Phreatobacter oligotrophus: one gene and its partners. The protein of the gene in region 3 interacts with the protein of the main gene of each other region in a pairwise test. Links are inferred from orthologs where the notes say so. Each region holds a gene or a part of one and is shown on either strand. Other genes may lie near its edges.

The links.
Region 1: the proteins of secA (region 3) and secB interact in binary tests that used the Escherichia coli proteins (3 or more experiments, as listed by UniProt). The link is inferred for Phreatobacter oligotrophus from one-to-one orthologs.
Region 2: the proteins of secA (region 3) and secG interact in binary tests that used the Escherichia coli proteins (3 or more experiments, as listed by UniProt). The link is inferred for Phreatobacter oligotrophus from one-to-one orthologs.

The regions. Positions count from the first base shown.
Region 1 is NZ_PZZL01000003.1:76,779-83,575, forward strand. Bases 1,270-3,977 are described here. They hold secB (protein-export chaperone SecB), read right to left. Parts: upstream 3,011-3,977; coding sequence 2,528-3,010; downstream 1,270-2,527. Other genes in these bases: C8P69_RS07535 (MFS transporter), read right to left, coding at 1,270-1,422; C8P69_RS07540 (hypothetical protein), read right to left, coding at 1,491-1,685; C8P69_RS07545 (class I SAM-dependent methyltransferase), read right to left, coding at 1,805-2,461; C8P69_RS07555 (FxsA family protein), read right to left, coding at 3,110-3,571; C8P69_RS07560 (threonine dehydratase), read right to left, coding at 3,646-3,977. Outside these bases: more of C8P69_RS07535, read right to left, coding at 1-1,269; more of C8P69_RS07560, read right to left, coding at 3,978-4,623; C8P69_RS07565 (hydroxymethylglutaryl-CoA lyase), read right to left, coding at 4,627-5,541; C8P69_RS07570 (quinone oxidoreductase family protein), read left to right, coding at 5,681-6,661; C8P69_RS07575 (DUF418 domain-containing protein), read right to left, coding at 6,666-6,797. UniProt on the Escherichia coli protein: One of the proteins required for the normal export of some preproteins out of the cell cytoplasm. It is a molecular chaperone that binds to a subset of precursor proteins, maintaining them in a translocation-competent state.
Region 2 is NZ_PZZL01000004.1:403,304-410,134, reverse strand. The notes cover bases 2,821-5,562. They hold secG (preprotein translocase subunit SecG), read left to right. Parts: upstream 2,821-3,851; coding sequence 3,852-4,274; downstream 4,275-5,562. Other genes in these bases: C8P69_RS11705 (CTP synthase), read left to right, coding at 4,462-5,562; mdtD (multidrug transporter subunit MdtD), read left to right, coding at 2,821-3,746. Outside these bases: C8P69_RS11725 (peptidylprolyl isomerase), read right to left, coding at 1-1,399; tpiA (triose-phosphate isomerase), read left to right, coding at 1,565-2,317; more of mdtD, read left to right, coding at 2,328-2,820; more of C8P69_RS11705, read left to right, coding at 5,563-6,090; C8P69_RS11700 (DUF1190 domain-containing protein), read left to right, coding at 6,090-6,434; C8P69_RS11695 (DUF350 domain-containing protein), read left to right, coding at 6,468-6,831. UniProt on the Escherichia coli protein: Subunit of the protein translocation channel SecYEG. Overexpression of some hybrid proteins has been thought to jam the protein secretion apparatus resulting in cell death; while this may be true it also results in FtsH-mediated degradation of SecY.
Region 3 is NZ_PZZL01000007.1:39,334-46,781, reverse strand. Bases 2,417-5,775 are described here. They hold secA (preprotein translocase subunit SecA), read right to left. Parts: upstream 5,404-5,775; coding sequence 2,617-5,403; downstream 2,417-2,616. Outside these bases: C8P69_RS15895 (bifunctional diguanylate cyclase/phosphodiesterase), read left to right, coding at 1-2,343; C8P69_RS15880 (peptidylprolyl isomerase), read left to right, coding at 5,795-6,706; C8P69_RS15875 (lipopolysaccharide biosynthesis protein), read left to right, coding at 6,888-7,448. UniProt on the Escherichia coli protein: Required for protein export, interacts with the SecYEG preprotein conducting channel.

The sequences.
Region 1 (6,797 bases), on a different replicon or contig from region 3:
ATGGCCGCGGTTCACCGTGAAGATGTGGTTCAGATACTTGGTCTGAAGCTGGCCTGCGACGAGCGCGAGGTTCATCAGCGAGGCCATCAGCGCGAACCACGTGGCCCGCTGCCCGTCGGGCGCATAATAGGCGATGAGCGTCAGCATCGGGATCATCGCGAGATCGGCGAAGGGCGAGGTCGTCGCCGCGTCCACCACGGCGATGGTGCGGGCCCCGAAGCCGAAGGTCGCCTCGGTCCAGTTGGCGAGGCCGTAGAACAGGCCGATATTCGGCAGCGACAGGATCGTGCCGGCCACGGCGATCCAGAACAGCACCGTCGTGACGGAATATTCGGTGAGCTGGCGGGAGAACAGCCACATGGCGCCGATGGCGATGATGGCCGAGGTCTGGCGCAGGATGCCGTAGAAGGCCTCGTCGAACTTGAGGACGTCGAGGGTCCACCAGAAATAGCCGTCGCCGACGCCGGGTGTCGCACGGAAGGCGAAGATGATGATCGAGGCGAAGATGATCGCCTGACGGGTCTTCGGCTCCACGTCGCGGGTGACCATGTGCAGCATGGTCAGCACCACCGCCATCGAGACGACGAAGACCAGCTCCTGCGCGAAGGGCACGCGCAGAAGCGCCGTGCCGACGACGAAGGTGCCGAAGGCCAGGCCTCCGCCGAGGATGCGCCAGTCGAGCGGCTGGCCCTCCCCGGTCTCGCCGCGGGCGAACATCACCCCGGTGATGGAGATGAGCGGAATGGCGAGGCCGAAGAGGAAGACATGCTCGCGGCTGAAATGATGCGCCAGCCAGCCCGAGAGCCCGGCCACGGACAGGATGCCGATGCCGAGCGCGAGACGGCCGAGCACCTGCACCATCGCGAGGTCGGTGCGGATGTCGGCATCGGGCCGCGGCTGGCCGCTCTCGTCGACACGATCGACGACCTCGGAGGACATGGCATCGGCGACGACATCCTGGATGACCGCCCCCAGCACGATCGCAACGGCGCCGAGCACATAGGCGTCATCGGCGGGCAGGAGCCTGAACCAGCCGCCGGCAGCCCCTGCCAGGATGATGAGGCCCGTTCCGGTGAATCCCGCGCCGATCAGCACATAGGCGCGTCGCCGCGAGCCGAAGATGGCGACGCCGTCGACCAGCTGGCCGAAAACCATCTTGATGGTCCAGGGCAGGCTCAGCCAGACCGCGACGCCCGCAAGCTCGGCCGGCGAGAGCGACAGGCTCTCCTTCACCCACATGTCCCGCGACACGTCGATGATGCCGAGCGCCCCATAGGCGAAATAGACCATGAGCAGCGGCACGTACGCCGCCCGCACCGCGCGGACGGGCCGCATGATCCCGTCCTGCCACAGGGCGGCAAGGCGCGACCGCAGGCCAGTCTCGGCCGGGGCTGGGCCCGGCGCGGTGGTCGATTCTGTCACGATGAGAACCCCGGGCGGTGGAGACGCCTGTCTTCCACCCGCCCGTGCATCACGTCAATGCCGCCGGCTCAGCCGGCGTGGCAGGCCGTGCCCTTCGGCGCCTTGGCGCAGGCGACGGCGCCCAGCGTCTCGGCGATGCGCTCCTCGCCGGCCTTGCGCGAGGCGACCGGCCATTCGGCGACCACCTCGTCATGGCGGCGGAACACGACCTTGAAGGGGCGCGCCTTGAATGCGGTGGGGCGAATGTCTGCCGTCAACGTCATTGCGACCTCCCTCTGCGACTGCTTTGCGATACGTCCGCAGGGAACAAAATGGTCACGGCGACAGTGTGGCGCATCCCCGAACTTTTCCGTGGCGCGATCACACAATTGCGAGCAGCCGGCTAAGCGCCGGCGAGCGCCCAGACCGCGGTCTTCTTGATCTCGAGATCCTCGAGCTCGCGCGTCACCGGCACCATGTACTCGGCGCGCTTCTCGAGATGGTCCCGCGGCAGGTAGGTGCGGCCGGGATCGCCGATGAGCACCGTGCGGCCGGCTTTCGCCAGCGGCTGGAGCCAGGCCATCATCGTTGCGGTCATCGACCGCTCGTAGCAGACGTCACCGGCGAGGATGACGTCGAAGCCCTCATCGCGCCCGATCGCATCGCCGGTCATGGCGGTGATAGCGACGCCGTTCGCCGCGGCATTGAGCCCGACCGCCACCTCGCAGAAGGCGTCGATGTCGATGGCGGTGACCGCGGCCGCGCCCGCCTTCGCCGCGGCGATGGCGACGAGGCCGGACCCGGTGGCGACATCCAGCACGCGCCGGCCCGCCACCGTCTCGGGATGGTCGAGCACATAGCGGGCGAGCGCCTGACCGCCGGCCCAGGCGAAGGCCCAGAAGGGTGGCGGCAGCCCGATCTCGCCGAGCTCGTCCTCGGTCTTCTGCCACAGCGCCGTCGCCTCGTCGGCGAGGTGCAGCACGATCTCCGGCGCATGGGGCACGGCCATGAGCCGGGTATGCGTGCGGATGAAGGCGGCGCGGTCGAGGATGACGGTCATCGCGGCGGGCTCAATGAAAAAGCCGGGCGCGAAGCCCGGCTTGTTCGAAGGACAGGACTGACCCGCTCACTGGGTGAGGGGCTGGGCGCCCGGCATGCCGCCCTGCTCGGCGAGACGCTGGCGGTAGAGCGCCGCGAAATCCACCGGGTCGAGATAGAGCGGCGGGAAGCCGCCGTCGCGCGTGGCGTTGGCGATGATCTGGCGGGCGAAGGGGAACAGCAGGCGCGGGCACTCGATGAGGACGATCGGGTGGATCGCCTCTTCCGGCACGTTGGCGATGCGGAAGATGCCGCCGAAGATGAGCTCGAACTTGAAGAGCGTCAGCTCCTTGGTCTTGGCGTCGCCCTCGATGGTGAGCTCCACCTGGAACTCCTGCTCGCTCATCGGATTGGCGTTGACGTTGATCTGGATGTTGATCGCCGGCTGCTCGCTCTGCGGCATCAGGGAGCGCGGGGCGTTGCGGTTCTCGAACGACAGGTCGCGGACATACTGCGCCAGCACGTTGAGCTGCGGGGCCGCCTCGAGGGCGGGTTCACCGTTGGTGGTCATGGAGTTCTCCGCTGGCGCCGCTGGTCGTGCGGCATCGGGTTTGCGTCGGTGCGTGGCGGGCTCGCTACCACGCGCGGGCCCCGGCGGGCAAGGCGGAGCTTAGCCGGGCCCGGGCGGATTGAGGCGCGGATCGGTGGGCGGTGGGCGACGTTCCTCGCGCCAGTCGGCCGGTTCGAGATCGACGACGCCGGGCGGCGTCGGTCGCTGGGCCGGCGTCAGCGCACGGCCCGACAGGAGCCCGCCGATCGCCGGGATGAGCAGCACCAGCGCGATGATGTCGGTGACGAAGCCGGGAATGGCGAGGAGCAGCCCGGCAAAGGCCGTCAGCATCCCCGAGCGCGCCGCATCGCCAGAGACGAGCACGATGCCGCCGGAGCGCATGACCTGCGAGAACAGCAGCTTCGCCCCGCCCTTCAGCAGCATGATGCCGAGAAAGGAGGTGAGCAGGACGCCGAAGAAGGCGCCGAAGAAGCCGATCTGGCCCGCCACCCAGAAGAAGGTGGCAAACTCCAGGAAAGGCAGCGCGATGAGGCCGAGAACGAGCCAGCGCAGTTGAACCATCGGAGACCTCCGCGCCTGTGAGGTGGGAGCGGCGCGTTCCGGCCGCAAGACGACAACCCGTCGCGCCCCCTTTTTCAGGCGGCCTGCGGCGTCCGGCCCGCCATGACCTCGGCCATGATGGCGAGGTCGACATTCTGGCCCGACAGGATGACGCCGGCCTTGCGGCCCTTCAAGGCCTGAGCCTCGCGTCCGAGCGCCGCGAGGGCGGCCGCTCCCGCCCCCTCCGCCGCGTTGTGGGTGTCGGTCCAGTAGATCCGCATGGCGCTAGCGATCGCATCCTCGTCCACGGTGACGCATCGCGCCGCGCCCGCGGCGATCATGGCGAGCGCCTCGGCATTGGGGATGCGCACCGCCATCCCGTCGGCGAAGCTGGCGGCGGTGTTGGTCTCGACGACATGGCCGGCCGCGAGGGAGCGCGCATAGGCCGGCGCGTTCTCGGCCACCACCGCCACGACCTCCGTCTTCAGGCCGAGGAGATCGCGCGCGGTGATGACGCCGCAGATGCCGGAGCCGAGGCCGATCGGCACATAGACGACGTCGAGATCGGGATGGTCGGTGAAGAGCTCCAGCGCATAGGTCGCAACCCCCAGCACGAGGTCCCGCTGGAACGAGGCGGCGAACTCGTAGCCCCGCTCCCTGGCCAGCGCCACGGCATGGTCGCGGGCCTCGTCGAAGTCCCGCCCGTGCTCGACCAACGTCGCGCCAAAGGCCCGCATGGCGGCGTTCTTCTCGACCGAATTGCCATGGGGCACGACGATGACCGCCTCGAGCCCCGCCTTGCGGGCGGCGAAGGCAAGGCTCTGACCGTGATTGCCGCGGGTCGCCGAGACGATGCCGCGCACCTCCGGCCGTTCCCGCACCAGCCTGTCCATGTAGACGAGGCCGCCGCGCACCTTGAAGGCGCCGGTGGGCGTGTGGTTCTCGTGCTTGACCACCACGTCGAGACCGAAGCGCTCGGCGAGCAGCGGCCAGGCGAAGGCCGGGGTCGGCGGCATGGCGCGCCGCACCAGCTGCTCCGCGGCCCTGAGGTCGTCGAGGCTGATCGGGTCCATGGGTCAGGCCGCCCTGGCCGGGAACAGGCCGGCGCGGAGCAGCGCCGAGGGAACGGGCTTGCCGAGGACGCCGGAGAGCCAGCGCGCGGTGTCGATCACCGTGGCGATATCGAGCCCCGTGGCGATGCCCATCCGGTCGAAGGTGTAGAGCAGGTCCTCGGTTGCGACATTGCCGGTGGCGGCGGGCGCGAAGGGGCAGCCGCCGACGCCGCCGGTGGAGGCGTCGAGGAAATCGACGCCGGCCATGACCGCGGCGATGGCATTGGCGACGCCGGTGTTGCGGGTGTCGTGGAAATGGCAGCGCCACTTCACCGTCCGCGACAGGGCCTGCGCGCGGGCCAGCATCTCGGTGACCTGCGGCGGCACCGCACAGCCGATCGTGTCCGCAAAGCCGATGTCGAAGGGATCGCTGGCGAGCAGCGTCTCGACGATGGCCATGACCCGCTCCACCGGCACCTCGCCGTCGAAGGGGCAGCCGAAGGCGGTGGCGATGGAGACGGACATGGGCAGGCCCGCCGCCCGGGCGATGGCCGCGACCTCCTTCGTCCCCGCGACGAGGTCGGCGACGGAGGCATTCTGGTTGCGGTTGGCGAAGGTCTCCGAGGCCACGACGACGTAGTTGATCTGGGTGCAGCGCGCCGCGACCGCCCGCTCGGCGCCGCGGGCATTGAGCGCGAGACCGATGAGGTTGAGGCCGGGATGGCGGCCGACCAGGCCTTCCATCACCGCTTCCGCGTCGGCCATCTGCGGCACCCGCTTCGGATTGGCGAAGGACACGGCCTCGACATGGCGGAAGCCGGCGGCGACCGAGCGCTCCACCAGCGCGATCTTGTCGGCGGCGGAGACCATCACCTTCTCGTTCTGCAGGCCGTCGCGCGGAGCGACCTCGATGATCTCGACGGAACGGTTCTGGCTCATGGGCATCCTCCGGCGCCTTTGTCCGCGCTCGGGGTCATGATGGCAAGACCGCCCTCCCGCCGATTGGCGGCGCGACGGGTCCATGGCATGACGGTGCGCCGCCCGACAGAGGCGGGATTGGTTGAGGGAGAGACAGGCCATGGCACAGGCGCGCGCGGTTCGGCTGCACGGTTTCGGCGAGCCGGAGGTCATGGGCATCGAGACGCTGGAGCTCGCAGCGCCCGGCGCCGGCGAGGTGCAGATCCGCCAGACCGCCATCGGCTTCAACTTCATCGACGTCTACCAGCGCCGCGGCATCTATCCGCTGCCCACCCCGACCGGCCTTGGCCACGAGGCGGCCGGCGTCGTCGAGGCGGTCGGGCCCGGCGTCACCACCCTGAAGCCGGGTGACCGGGTCGCCTATATCAATGCGGGCATCGGTGCCTATGCCGACCGCCGCGTCGTGCCGGCCGAGCGGCTGGTGAAGCTTCCCGACAGCGTGTCGGACGAGGTGGCGGCGAGCCTCATCTTCAAGGGCCTGACCGCGCAGTACCTCCTGCGCAAGACGCATCGCGTCGGGCCGGGCGACCTGATCCTCGTCCATTCCGCGGCGGGCGGCGTCGGCCAGATCCTCGTGCGCTGGGGCAAGGCGCTCGGCGCCGAGGTCATCGCCACGGCCGGCGGCCCGGAGAAATGCGCCCTGGCCAAGCGCATCGGCGCCGACCATGCCATCGACTACCGCGACCCCGCCTGGCCCGAGGCCGTCCTCGCCGCGACCGGCGGCCGCAAGGCCCGCGTCGTCTATGACGCGGTGGGCAAGGACACGTTCCTGAAGTCGCTCGACTGCATCCAGCCCTTCGGCCTGATGGTCTCCTATGGCGCGGCGTCCGGCCCGGCGCCGGAAATCAGCCCGGAGGTGCTCAACAAGAAGGGCTGCCTCTTCCTCACCCGCCCCTCGGTCTTCCCGCACAATGCCGACCCCGCCGTGTTCCGCGAGAATGCCGCGGAGCTCTTCGCGGCCATCGCGGCGGGCCTTGTGACGGTGGATATCGGCGCGCGGTTCGCCTTGTCGGATGTGGCCGCGGCGCATCGGGCGGCGGAGGCCCGCGCGACGACGGGAGCGATCCTCATCACGCCGTGAGGCCCTACCGGTCAGCGAGGCGGGTCCAGCGGCGCAGCAGAATCTCGAGCGGGCCCTCCTTGAAAATCCTGAGCCACCCGGACGCGATCACATGCGTCATGGCGGCAATTCCCAGCGCGATGGCGAGGCATCCAGC
Region 2 (6,831 bases), on a different replicon or contig from region 3:
TGACCGAGGAGACCTCGAACCAGGCCCACAGGCCCGTCTCGCGGTTGTTGACCGGCTCGTTCTCGAGACCGACCTCGGCGCGGAAGGCGGGCGCGAGGAAGTCCGAGGCGCCGGGGAGGTTCAGCTGGACCTCCTGGGGATCGCGGCCCTGCTGGTCGACGGCATCGACCGTGGTCACCGGCACGCCGACCTTGGCGGCGATGTCGGCGAGGGGAAGGCCGCTGGAGCGCTCCTTCTCGATGCGGTCATGCAGGTCGTTGACGGCATTGCGGGCCATGGTCGTGGCGATGGTCATCCGCGCCTGTTCCGCGGCCTGGGCCGCGTTGAAGGGCTCGACCTTGGCGGCGCGCAGGAGGACGATGCCGAAGCGGCCGCGGACCGGGGCGGAGACCGCGCCCTCGGCAAGGGCGAAGGCGGCGTCGCGCACGGCCGGGTCGGCAATGTTGTTGCGGGCGAGACTGCCGAGCGTCAGGTCGGCCTCGGAGACGCCGCGCTCCTTGGCGAGGTCCTCGAAGGAAAGGCCCTCGGCGACACGCTTGGCCGCGGCCTCGGCCTCCTCGACGGAGGGGAAGGTCAGCTGCTGGATGGTGCGCTTCTCCGCGGTCTCGCGCAGGCGGGCGACCTCCTCGGCGATCTGCGCTTCCGGCACCTGCATGAAGCCGATCTGGTCCTGGGGCGACAGCGTCACCACCACGAGCTTGCGGTATTCGGGGGCGCGGAAGAGCTGCTTGTTGGCGTCGAAATAGGACTGGAGCGCCGCCGCGTCCGGGGCCGGCACGTCGCCGGCCTCGCGCGCGCCGATGACGACGAACTGCGCCTGGCGCGTCTCGTTCTGGTAGCGCGTCATCGCGTCGATGAGGATCTGCGGCGAGGTCATCTTGTCGGAGACGGCGCCGGCGATCTGCTGGCGCAGGGCGACGCGGCGCTCGGCGTCGACATAGGTCTGCTCGGTGAAGCCGCTCTGGCGCAGCGCCTCGGCGAAGGCGTTGCGGTCGAACTGGCCGGTCGGGCCGCGGAAGGCGGGGGTGGTGACGATGCGGTTGCGGATCGTGTCGTCGTCGATGCCGAGGCCGAGCTGGCGGCCGCGCTCGTCGAGGGTCGCCTCGGTGACGAGCTGGTTGAGCACGCGCTGGTCGATGCCGAACTGGCGCGCCTGGTCTGGCGTGATGCCGCGGCCGATCATGCGGCCGAGATTCTGCACCTCGCGATTGTAGGCGGTCTGGAAGGTCTGGACCGAGATCTGCGTGCCGCCGACGCTCGCGACCGTCGTCTGCGTGCCCCCGCGGAAGATGTCGCCGATGCCCCAGACGGCGAAGGACAGCACGAGGACGCCCATCAGCACGATGAGGACGATGCGAAGGATACCCTTCTCGAAGGCGGTGCGAAGGCCGGTCAGCATGCCGGGCGGATCTCCAACGGGCGGCGCGGTGCCGCGAGGGGCCTAAAAAAGTCGGCGGAGCATAGTGATGGCGCACCTGCCCGGCAAGCATGGCTGGTGGCACGCGCGTAGCGGTTCTGCTAGGGGGCGGGCCGAACCATCTTGGCCCCACGCAAGGAGATTTCCATGGCCCTGCGCCCGCTCGTCGCCGGCAACTGGAAGATGAACGGCACCCGCTCCGCCCTGAAGGAGCTGGTCGCGATGGGGGAGGGCTATGACGCCGCCCTCCGGGCCAAGGTCGACCTGATGATCTGCCCGCCCGCGCCGCTGCTGTTCACCGCCGCCGCCGCGGCCCTCGGCAGCCGCATCGCCATCGGCGGGCAGGATTGCCATACCGCCGCCTCCGGCGCCTATACGGGCGAAATTTCCGCCGAGATGCTGGCGGATGCCGGCGCGACCGCCGTCATCCTCGGCCATTCCGAGCGCCGGCAATATTTCCGCGAGACAGATGCGCTCGTCGCCGAGAAGGCCGCCGCCGCGCATCGCGCCGGGCTCGTCGCCATCATCTGCGTCGGCGAGACTCAGGCCGAGCGCGAGGCCGGCAAGACCCTCGCCGTGGTCGGCCGGCAGGTCGCCCGCTCGATTCCCGAGGGCGCGACGCCCGAGACCGTGGTCGTCGCCTATGAGCCGGTCTGGGCCATCGGCACGGGCCTGACGCCGACCACCGCCGATGTGGCGGAGGTCCATGCCCTCATCCGCAGGAAGCTCGTCTCCCGCCATGGCAAGCAGGCCGCCGGCATCCGCATTCTCTATGGCGGCTCGGTGAAGCCCTCGAACGCCAAGGAGCTGATGAGCGTGCCGAACGTCGACGGCGCACTGGTCGGCGGCGCGAGCCTCAAGGCGGCGGACTTCCTCGCCATCGCCGCGGCCTACAAGTGAGGGATATCGCATGAGTGAGGCCGGCGGCGATCGGCGGTTCAGGATCCTGCTCTGGATCGTTGCCGTCGGCTTCTTCATGCAGACGCTCGACTCGACCATCGTCAACACGGCGCTGCCGTCCATGGCGAAGGCGCTGGGCGAGAGCCCCCTGAGCATGCACTCCGTGGTGATCGCCTATTCGCTCACCATGGCCATGCTGATCCCGGCCTCGGGCTGGCTCGCCGACCGCTTCGGCACGCGGCAGGTGTTCCTCGCCGCCATCGTGCTCTTCACCGCCGGCTCGGTCGCCTGCGCCTTCTCCACCACGCTGTCGCAGCTCATCGTCTCCCGCATCGTCCAGGGGGCGGGCGGTGCCATGCTGCTGCCCGTCGGCCGGCTGGTGGTGCTGAAGAGCGTGTCGCGCGACCAGTTCCTACCCGCCATGAGCTTCGTCGCCATCCCCGGCCTCATCGGCCCGCTGATCGGCCCGACGCTGGGTGGCTGGCTGGTCCAGGCGGCCTCCTGGCACTGGATCTTCCTCATCAACCTCCCTGTCGGAATCGCCGGGGTGATCGCCACCCTGATGTTCCTGCCCGACAGCCGCGACCCCGCCATCGGCCGCTTTGACATGGTCGGCTATCTCATGCTCTCGGTCGGCATGGTGGCACTGTCCTTCTCGCTCGACGGGGTGACCGATCTCGGCTTCGAGCGGGCGACGGTGCTGGTCCTCCTCCTCGTCGCCTTTGCGCTCATCACCGGATACGGGCTGCATGCGCGCCGCCATCCCGCGCCGCTCTTTCCCCTGTCGCTGTTCCAGATCCACACCTACACGGTCGGGCTGCTCGGCAATCTCTTCGCCCGCATCGGCTCGGGCGCCATGCCCTTCCTCATCCCGCTGCTGCTGCAGGTCGGCCTTGGCCGCACCCCCGCCGAGGCCGGCATGATGATGCTGCCGGTCGCCGCCATGGCGATGACGGCAAAGCGCGTGGTGACGCGGCTCATCACCCGCTACGGCTACCGCCGCTTCCTGGTCACCAACACGCTGGTCCTCGGCGCGCTGCAGGCCACCTTCGCCGCGACGCCGAGCCTGCCGCTGCCGGCCATGCTGCTGCTGCTCGGCTGCTACGGCGCCGTCAATTCCTTCCAGTTCACCGCCATGAACACCGTCACCCTACGCGACCTCGACCGGGCAGGGGCGGGGAGCGGCAACAGCCTGTTCTCGATGGTGCAGATGCTCTCCATGAGCCTTGGCGTGACGGTCGCCGGCGCGCTGCTTGGCGCCTATACCGCGCATTTCGGGCCGATCGTTCCCGCCGGCGCGCTCACCGCCTTCCGGGCCACCTTCCTCACCATCGGCCTCATCACCTGCCTCTCGGCGACGATCTTCTGGCAGCTCGGACCGGGCGTCATGGCGGGCGCCCCGCATCCCGACGACGACGAGGCTGGCTGACGCGCCGTCGCACCCCCATATGCTGCGGCGGGGCGCGGGGTAGGCAAGGCCCGCCCGATCGTGTAGAGACCCCCATTCTTTCGAGCCAGGGACCGTTCCGCGGCCATGCAGTCCGTCATCCTCGTCATTCATCTGATGATCGTGCTTGCGCTGATCGTCGTGGTCCTGCTCCAGCGATCGGAGGGCGGCGGCCTCGGGATGGGCGGCGGCGGCAACTTCATGTCGTCGCGCGGCACGGCCAACGTGCTGACGCGCGCCACGGCCATCCTCGCCGCGGCCTTCTTCTTCACCTCCATCGTGCTGGCCCTGCTGGCGACGCAGGCCCGCGGGCCCCGCTCGCTGCTCGATCGCCCGGCGACCTCGGCCCCGGCCGCTCCTGCGGTTCCCGCAGCCCCGGCCTCGCCGGCCGCTCCCTCCGTGCCGCAGTCCGGCGGCCAGGGTGGCACCGGCATGCTCGAGGGCCTTCGCGGCCTGTCGCAGCCGCCCGCGGCTCCCGCCTCGCCGGCCGCTCCCGCCCCGCGCCCCTGAGCGATCAGAAAACCGGGGACGACTTTTCCGTCAGGGGTCGAGGTCCTTGCCAAGGCGGCGGGACCCCTCCAATCACGGGCATCCAGGAGGGCCGGGCGACCGGCCCTCGTCTTTTTGTGGGGACAGTGTCCGGGCGCCGCGGACCTCGCTACCCGAATCGCCCGGCGCGCCTTAAGGAAGGGGTCCCATGACGCGGTACATCTTCATCACCGGCGGCGTGGTCTCGTCCCTCGGCAAGGGCCTGGCTTCTGCCGCCCTCGGAGCGCTCCTGCAGGCGCGCGGCTACACGGTCCGCCTGCGCAAGCTCGATCCCTATCTCAACGTCGATCCGGGCACGATGAGCCCGACCCAGCACGGCGAGGTTTTCGTCACCGACGACGGCGCCGAGACCGACCTCGACCTCGGCCATTACGAGCGCTTCACCGGCAGGCCCTGCTCGCGCGCCGACAACATCACGACCGGGCGCATCTATCTCGACATCATCACCAAGGAGCGGCGCGGCGACTATCTCGGCGCGACGATCCAGGTCATCCCCCACGTCACCGACGCCATCAAGGACTTCGTCCGCACCGGCAACGAGGGATACGACTTCGTCCTGGTCGAGATCGGCGGCACGGTCGGCGACATCGAGGGCCTGCCCTTCTTCGAGGCCATCCGCCAGCTCGGCAACGAACTGCCGAAGGGCGACAGCATCTTCGTCCACCTGACGCTGCTGCCCTACATCGCCTCGGCGGGGGAACTGAAGACCAAGCCGACGCAGCACTCGGTGCAGGAGCTGCGCTCCATCGGCATCGCGCCGGACATCCTGCTCTGCCGCTGCGACCGGCCGATCCCCGAAGGCGAGCGCAAGAAGCTCGCGCTGTTCTGCAACGTGCGCCCCTCCGCCGTGGTCGAGGCGCGCGATGCCGGTTCCATCTACGACGTTCCCATGGCCTATCACCAGGCCGGGCTCGACGATGAGGTGCTGCGCGCCTTCGGCATCGAGGCGAAGGGCGAGCCCGACATGCGCCGCTGGGCGGATGTCTCCTCCCGCGTCCACAACCCCGAGGGCGAGGTCAACATCGCCATTGTCGGCAAGTACACGGGCCTGAAGGACGCCTACAAGTCGCTGATCGAGGCGCTGGCCCATGGCGGCATGGCCAACAAGGTCAAGGTCAATCTCGAATGGATCGAGAGCGAGGTCTTCGAGCACGAGGATCCTTCGCCCTATCTCCAGGACGTCCACGGCATCCTCGTGCCCGGCGGCTTCGGCCAGCGCGGTGCGGAGGGCAAGATCCGCGCGGCGCGCTTCGCCCGCGAGCGCAAGGTGCCCTATTTCGGCATCTGCTTCGGCATGCAGATGGCGGTGATCGAGGCGGCGCGGAACCTCGCCGGCGTCCCCAATGCCAATTCGACGGAATTCGGCCCGACGCCCGAGCCGGTGGTGGGCCTCCTCACCGAATGGCTGAAGGGCAACGAGCTGCAGAAGCGCACGGCGGCGAGCGATCTCGGCGGCACGATGCGGCTTGGCGCCTATACCGCCCATCTGAAGCCGGATTCGAAGATCGCCTCGATCTACCGCTCCGACATCATCTCCGAGCGCCACCGCCACCGCTACGAGGTCAATCTCGACTACCGCAAGCGGCTCGAGGACAAGGGCCTGGTCTTTACCGGCCTGTCGCCGGACGGCGTCCTGCCCGAGACGATCGAATATCCCGACCATCCCTGGTTCATCGGTGTGCAGTATCACCCCGAGCTGAAGAGCCGGCCCTTCGAGCCGCATCCGCTGTTCCGCTCCTTCATCGAGGCGGCCAAGGCGCAGTCGCGGCTGGTGTGATGCGGCTGGTCGCGGTAGCCGGGACCCTGGTCTTCGCGGCCGCTGCCGGGCTCATCGGCTGGGTGGTGCTCACCGGCGGCGAATGCGCCGGGGCGACCGTCCATCGCAGCGTTGACGCCTGTATCGCCGCCGGCCTGCCGCGGCAGCGTTGCGCCTCGCTCCTCGCCGAGGCCGATCGCCAATTGTTACAATCCGGACCGGTCTTCGACATGCGCGAGCAATGCGAGGACCGCTATGGTTCCTGCCAACGGGCGGCAGGCGCCACGGGATTCGTGCCGCGCGCCACGGGCTTTTGCCTGAAGGCCGGCCCGCCGGAGCGTCTGGTGCCGGTCTTCGGCCGCTAGCGCCGATGTCTCGAGGGGAGGGGACGCGTGTCGATGAGCATCGCCGACTATCTGTCCGGCTTCCCCGCCTTCATCGCGCATTTCGTCCTCGCGATCGGCTATCTCGTCGCCTACATCGCCATCTACACCGCCGTCACGCGCCATGATGAGCTGAAGCTCATCCGCGCCGGCAACATCGCCGCCGCCATCGCGCTGGGGGGCAGCATCCTCGGCTTCGCCCAGCCGCTGGCGAGCTCGGTCGAGCATTCGCTCTCCATCGTCGACAATGCGCTCTGGGCGATGGTGTCGCTGGTCATCCAGATCGCCGTCTACCTGCTCATCAAGCTGGTCTTCCCCAACCTCAACGACCGCATCAGCAATGGCGAGGTCGGTCCCGCCATTATCTTCGCCGCGCTGA
Region 3 (7,448 bases):
CTTGCCGCGGCGGCCTTCGTGGTGGCGCGCCGGCGCAGCGACATTGTCGGGCGGCTCCAGGGTGCGGCGATGCTCACCCTCGCCATCTGCTCCCTGCATTTCACCGGCATGGGCGCCATCACCGTGGTGCCGGATCCGGCGCAGCCCATGTCGGCCGCCGCCATTCCCTCGCAGACGCTCGCCCTCGGCGTCGCCGGCTCGGCCTTCCTCGTCCTGTGCTTTGCCCTCTTCAGCACGCTCATGTCGCGGCGTAGCCGTGCCGCGCGCCGGCAGAGCGAGCAGATGTTCCGCATCCTCGTCGAGGGCGTCACCGACTATGCGCTCTACATGCTGACGCCCGACGGCCACGTCGCCAACTGGAACGAGGGGGCGCGCCGGGCCAAAGGCTACGAGGCTGCCGAGATCGTCGGCCGGCACTTCTCCTGCTTCTATCCCGAGGCGGACCGCGTGGCCGGTCTGCCCGGCCTCGCGCTCGACACGGCCATCGCGCAGGGGCGGTTCGAGCAGGAGGGCTGGCGCCTGCGCAAGGATGGCTCGCGTTTCTGGGCCCATGTCGTCATCGACGCCATTCGCAACGAGGCGGGCGGTCTCGTCGGCTTCGCCAAGATCACGCGCGACATCACCGATCGGAAGTCATGGGAGGACGACCTCAGGGAGACCTCCCGCCGGCTCGACCTCGCCCTGTCGAACATGTCCCAGGGCCTGCTGCTCTTCGACGCCGAGGGCCGTCTCATCCTGTTCAACCGCCAGCTCGCGACGATCTTCCCCTGGGCGACCGGTGTCTGCGCGCCCGGCCAGAGCTTCCTCGATGTCTGCCGTCTGGCTTGCCCGGATGAGGCCATGGCCCGTGACCTCGCCGAGCGGCATCTCGCGGTGATCGCCCGGGGCCGCCCGGAGACCATGGTGGAGACGCTGGGCGAGGGCCGCATCATCGCCCTGGCGCACCGCCCCATCGGCGACGGCTCCTGGGTGACGACCTGCGAGGACGTGACGGAGCGACGGCGCTCCGAGGCGCGCATCGCCCATCTCGCCCGCCACGATGCGCTGACCGGCCTGCCGAACCGCACGAGCTTCAACGAGGCGCTCGCCAGCGCCCTCGCGTCGCGGATGCCGGACGAGCAGGTCGCGGTCCTCGGCATCGACCTCGACCGGTTCAAGGAGATAAACGACCAGCGCGGCCATGCCGTCGGCGACGAGGTGCTGCGCATCCTCGCCGGCAGGCTCTCGGCCGCCCTCGGCGAGCGTGAGATGGTGGCCCGCTTCGGCGGGGACGAGTTTGCCGCGGTCAAGCGCTTCCAGGATCCGGAAGAGCTGAACGACTTCCTGCAGCGGCTGGAGGAGGCGCTGACGGCCCCCCTCTCCGTCGACGAGGCGGAGATCACGCCCGGGGCCAGCATCGGCATCGCCCTCCATCCGGAGGACGGCGCCACCGGCGACCAGCTCGTCAACAATGCCGACCTCGCCATGTATCGCGCCAAGGCGACGATCGGCCAGACCGTCGCCTTCTATGAGGCGCGCATGGACGAGCAGGTGCGCGAGCGCCGCGCCCTGACCAAGGAGCTGTGGCAGGCCCTGGCGAGCGAGGGCTTCCGCCTGCACTACCAGGTGCAGAAGGCCGTCGCGACCGGGGAGGTGACGGGCTACGAGGTGCTGCTGCGCTGGACGCATCCGGAGCGCGGGGCGATCTCGCCGGCCGAGTTCATCCCGCTGGCGGAGAGCTGCGGGGCCATCGTGCCGCTGGGCGAATGGGTGCTGCGCACCGCCTGCCGCGAGGCCGCGTCGTGGACCGTACCGCACCGCATCGCCGTCAATCTCTCGCCGCTGCAGCTTGGCCACGGCGACCTCGTGGAGATGGTCCGGTCCATCCTCGCCGAGACCGGCCTGGTGCCGGAGCGGCTGGAGCTCGAGATCACCGAGTCGTCCATCGTCGCCGACAAGGAGCGGGCGCTGGAGATGCTGCGCGCCCTCAAGGCGCTCGGCGTCACCGTGGCCATCGATGATTTCGGCACCGGCTATTCCTCGCTGGAGACGCTGCGGTCCTTCCCCTTCGACAAGATCAAGCTGGACCGGTCCTTTATGACCGAGGTGGAGACGAGCCCGCAGGCCAAGGCCATCATCCGCGCCATCCTGGCGCTTGGCCGCAGCCTCGAGATCCCGGTCCTCGCGGAGGGCGTCGAGACCTGCCAGCAGCTCGACCTGCTGCAGCGGGAGGGCTGCGACGAGGCGCAGGGCTATCTGCTCGGGCGTCCGGCCGCTGTGGTCGAGGCGGTGGCCACCACGATGGCCGCCCCTAGCCTGGTGCCGGAGGCTGCCGCCAGCTTGCCCGATCGGGCGGTCGCCTGACATGGCTCGAAGGGCCGGCGGCACAATCCGTCGCCGGCGCCATGCAGCGCGTTCGGAGGTCAGGGATGTCAGAGATTGTGCGGGCTGGTGGAGCTAGGGGGATTCGAACCCCCGACCTCTGCAGTGCGATTGCAGCGCTCTCCCATCTGAGCTACAGCCCCGCCCGCGAGCGCGCCTTTTAGGCTGCGCCGATCATCCGGTCAAGGCGCTCCGCGCGTCATCCGCGGGAAAGCCGACCGCAGGAACGGGCGCCGCGAACGGCGCCCGCAACACTCAGACATACTGCCCGTGGCAGTGCTTGTACTTCTTGCCCGAACCGCAGGGGCAGGGGTCGTTGCGGCCGACCTTGCCCCAGGTGGAGGGGTCCCGCGGATTGCGCTCGGCGCCGCCATCGGCCGCAGTCGCCTGGAAGGTGCCGCCGGAGGCCGCACCGAGCTGGGCGAACTCGTCGATGCCCGTGGTCGGGTCGATGTGATGGGCGCTCATTGGCGGCAGGTCCGGCATGGGCGGCGGCTCCTGCAGCTCGACCAGGGCGAGTTGCTGGGTCGTCATCTCTCGCAGCCGCGCCATCAGCACCTCGAAGAGCTGGAAGGCCTCGGACTTGAACTCGTTGAGCGGGTCGCGCTGGGCATAGCCGCGCAGGCCGACGACCTGGCGCAGGTGGTCCAGCTGGACGATGTGCTCGCGCCACAGATGGTCGAGCACCTGCATCACCACCGCCTTCTCGATCTGGCGCATGATGTCCGGGCCGAAGCGGGCGGCCTTGGAGGCCATCATCTCGTCCGCCGTCTTGGTGATGCGCTCGATCACCTCCTCGTCGGCAATGCCCTCTTCCTTCGCCCAGTCGGGGATCGGCAGGTCGAGGTTGAGGACGCGGTAGATCTCGTCCTTCAGCGTCGCCGTGTCCCACTGCTCGGCATAGGCGTCGGGCGGGATATGGGCATGGACCAGCGTCTCGATGACGCCATGGCGCATGTCCTCCACCATGTCGGAGAGGTCCTGCTGGCTCATCAGGTCGATGCGCTGCTCGAAGATCACCTTGCGCTGGTCGTTGGCGACATCGTCGTATTTGAGCACGTTCTTGCGCAGGTCGAAGTTGCGGGCCTCGACCTTCTGCTGCGCCTTTTCCAGCGCCCGGTTGATCCAGGGATGGACGATGGCCTCGCCCTCCTTGAGGCCCAGCTTGGTGAGCATCCCCTCCATGCGGTCGGACCCGAAGATGCGCATCAGGTCGTCCTGCAGGGACAGGTAGAACTTGGAGCGGCCGGGGTCGCCCTGGCGGCCGGAACGGCCGCGCAGCTGGTTGTCGATGCGGCGGCTCTCGTGGCGCTCGGTGCCGATGATGTAGAGGCCGCCGGCGGCAAGCGCGCGCTGCTTCAGCTCAGCCACCTGCTCGCGGATGGCCTTGGCCTTGGCGTCCTTCTCGGGGCCGTCCTCCAGGTCGGCGAGCTCGACCTTGATCCGCATGTCGGCATTGCCGCCGAGCTGGATGTCGGTGCCGCGGCCGGCCATGTTGGTGGCAATGGTGATGGCGCCGGGAACGCCCGCCTGGGAGACGATGAAGGCCTCCTGCTCGTGATAGCGGGCATTGAGGACGGCGAAGACCTTCTCGGCGGCCGAGCCCTGGTCGCCGTCATAGAGCGGGGCGAAGGCCTGCGGGTCCTCGAGGTCGACCTGCTTGAAGCCGGCGGCCTTTAGCATCTCGGCCAGCGTCTCGGACTTCTCGATGGAGGTGGTGCCGACGAGCACCGGCTGGCCCTTGGCGCGGGCGGCCTCCACCTCGACGATGATGGCGTTGTACTTGTCCTGGACGGTCTTGTAGACCTCGTCGTCCTCGTCGATGCGGGCGATGCCGCGGTTGGTCGGGATCTCCACGACCTGCAGCTTGTAGATGTCGAGGAACTCGTCCGCCTCGGTCAGCGCCGTGCCGGTCATGCCGCCGAGCTTGCCGTACATGCGGAAGTAGTTCTGGAAGGTGATGGAGGCGAGCGTCTGGTTCTCGGGCTGGACCTGGACGCGCTCCTTGGCCTCCAGCGCCTGGTGCAGGCCTTCCGAGTAGCGGCGGCCCGGCATCATGCGGCCGGTGAATTCGTCGATGATGACCACCTCGCCATTGCGGACGATGTAGTCCTTGTCGCGCTGGAACAGCTTGTGGGCCTTCAGCGCCTGGTTGACGTGGTGCACGGTCGAGACGTTCTCGACGTCATAGAGGTCGCCCTTGACGTAGCCGGCCTCGACGAGGGCGCGCTCCATCTTCTCGTTGCCGGTCTCGGTGAGGGCCGCGGTGCGCTGCTTCTCGTCGACCTCGTAGTCACCCTTGTCCAGCATCGGGATGAAGCGGTCGATGGTGGCGTAGAAGTCCGAGCGGTCGTCGAGCGGGCCGGAAATGATGAGCGGCGTGCGCGCCTCGTCGATGAGGATGGAGTCGACCTCGTCGACGATGGCATAGGCGTGACCGCGCTGGACCATCTCCTCGACGGAGTACTTCATGTTGTCGCGCAGGTAGTCGAAGCCATACTCGTTGTTGGTGCCGTAGGTGATGTCGCAGGCATAGGCCTCGCGGCGCTGCTGGTCGTCCAGGCCGTGGACGATGACGCCGGTGGTCATGCCAAGGAAGCCATAGACCTTGCCCATCCACTCGGCGTCGCGCTTGGCGAGATAGTCGTTGACGGTGACGACATGGACGCCCTTGCCGGCCAGAGCGTTGAGATAGACAGCGAGGGTGGCGACGAGGGTCTTGCCCTCGCCGGTCTTCATCTCGGCGATGGCGCCCTCGTGAAGCACGATGCCGCCGATCATCTGGACGTCGTAATGGCGCTGGCCCAGGACGCGCTTGGCCGCCTCGCGCACGGTGGCGAAAGCCGGGACGAGCAGGTCGTCGAGGCTCTTGCCGGCGGCGATCTGGGCGCGAAACTCGTCGGTCCGGGCCCGAAGGGCCTCGTCGGAGAGCTTCTCGAGCTCTGGCTCGAGGGCGGCGATCGCCTGGATACGGGGGCGGTAGCCCTTCACGCGACGGTCGTTGCCGTTGCCGAAGATCCTGCGGGCGAGCGCGGCGAGCATGAGGTGTCCTTCGCTTGGGGCGCGGTGAGCGGAGCCTGTCGAACCGGTTGGTCGTCCCAACCGTTCCGATGGTTCACTCCAGCGTCCGGCCCCGAGAGGGCGGGCGAGGGCGCCAGCGCGCCCCGTTCCGGGATCCCGGTGGGATGCCGTCGGCGCGCACGGAACGGACCGCGGCACACGACAACTCGGGACAGATATGGACGGTGCCGAGGGTTGTCAATTCGGCCCGAAACGGGCATTGCTGCGACAACCGGCGGGTCATGTCCCGCGCCGGCGCGGCGCCTCATGCGGGCGACCGTCGCAGGGCCACCTTCAAAGCGCCACAGGCTGGCGCTCCCATGACCGGGATCGTCCCCCGGACCCTTCTGCCACCCACAAGGCCGACCTCACGATGACAGCCCGCCTTCTCCTCTCCGCCGCCATGATGACCCTGGCGCTCGCCGCTCCCGCCCTGGCCCAGGCGCCGGCGCCCGCCGCTCCGGCGGCGCCCGCCCCGGCGCTGACCACTCCGGCCGATGGCATCCTCGCCCGCGTCCAGGGCGTCGAGATCCGCCAGGCCGACCTCGATGCGGCCGAGGAGGACATTGGCGGCCAGGCGACGGCGCAGATGAGCCCCGAGCAGAAGCGCGACTATCTGCTGTCCTTCGTCATCGACCTGACGCTGGCCGCCAAGGCCGCTGAGCAGCGCAACGTCCAGAACGGCCCGGATTTCGCGCGCAAGCTCACCTATTACCGCAACAAGCTGCTGGTCGAGACGTTGCTCAACGACGAGACGCGCACCCGCGTCACCGAGGCGGAGATGCGCAAGATCTATGACGAGCAGCGTGCCCGCATCACTCCTGAGGAAGAGGTCCGCGCCCGCCACATCCTTGTGGAGACCGAGGACGAGGCCAAGGCACTGATCGCCCAGATCCGCGGCGGCGCCAATTTCGAGACCATCGCGCGCGAGAAGTCCAAGGACCCGGGCGGCCAGCGCAACGGCGGCGATCTCGGCTTCTTCACCAAGGCGCAGATGGTGCCGGAATTCGCCGAGGCCGCCTTCGCCATGCAGCCGGGCCAGCTCTCTACCGCTCCGGTGAAGAGCCAGTTCGGCTGGCACATCATCAAGGTGGAGGAGCGCCGCCAGCGCGAGATCCCGAGCTTCGAGCAGGTGCGCGGCCAGATCGAGGATTTCCTCACCCGTCGCGTCCAGGCCGATCTCGTCCAGCGCCTGCGGTCCGAGGCGCAGGTCCAGCGCTTCGTCGCCCCGCTGCAGCCCCAGGCCCCGGCCCCGGGCGCCGCGCCGGCCACGCCGCGTCCCTGATCGCATCGACAGGCATTTCCAGGAGGGCCGGTCCCCGCGACCGGCCCTTCGTCGTTTCCACGGTCTGTTTCTGTTCGTTTCCGGCAGCCATACCGTTTCTTAAGCGCGCAGAGGCTATCACCGTCGCGGTGGACGCTCCGGCAGGGGCCGGCGCCCCGCGGGAGACCGCCTCGTGTCGGTGATGGGTTCCGAGGAAGCGCAGATGGGGCGCGGCGCCAAAACGCTGCTGTCCCCGGCCGGCGTCGCCGGACGCATCAAGGCCTTCCTCGGCGACAAATCCGACCAGTCCGTGGCCCAGCGCATGGCGGGCGCGGCCTTCGTCATCCGTGTCCTCTCCGCCGGCATCGCCTATGTCAGCCAGGTGCTCATGGCCCGCTGGATGGGCGGGTCGGAGTTCGGCACCTATGTCTCGGTCTGGGTCTGGGTGCTGCTGATCGGCCATTTCGCCAATGCCGGCCTCGCCTCGGCCGCCCAGCGCTTCCTGCCGGCCTATGCCGAAACCGGCGACGAGGCGGGCCTGCGCGGGTTCATTTCCGGGGCCCGCCGTCTCGGCTTCCTCATCGCCACCGCCGTCGCCGTCATCGGCCTCGCCGTCCTCTGGCAGTTCGGCGCCTGGCTCTCCGGCGACATGGTCATGCCGCTGGCGCTCGCGGCGCTCTGCCTGCCGATGTTCGTGCTGACCGACATCCAGGACGGCATCGCCCGCTCCTATAACTGGACCGACCTCGCACTCGGACCGCCC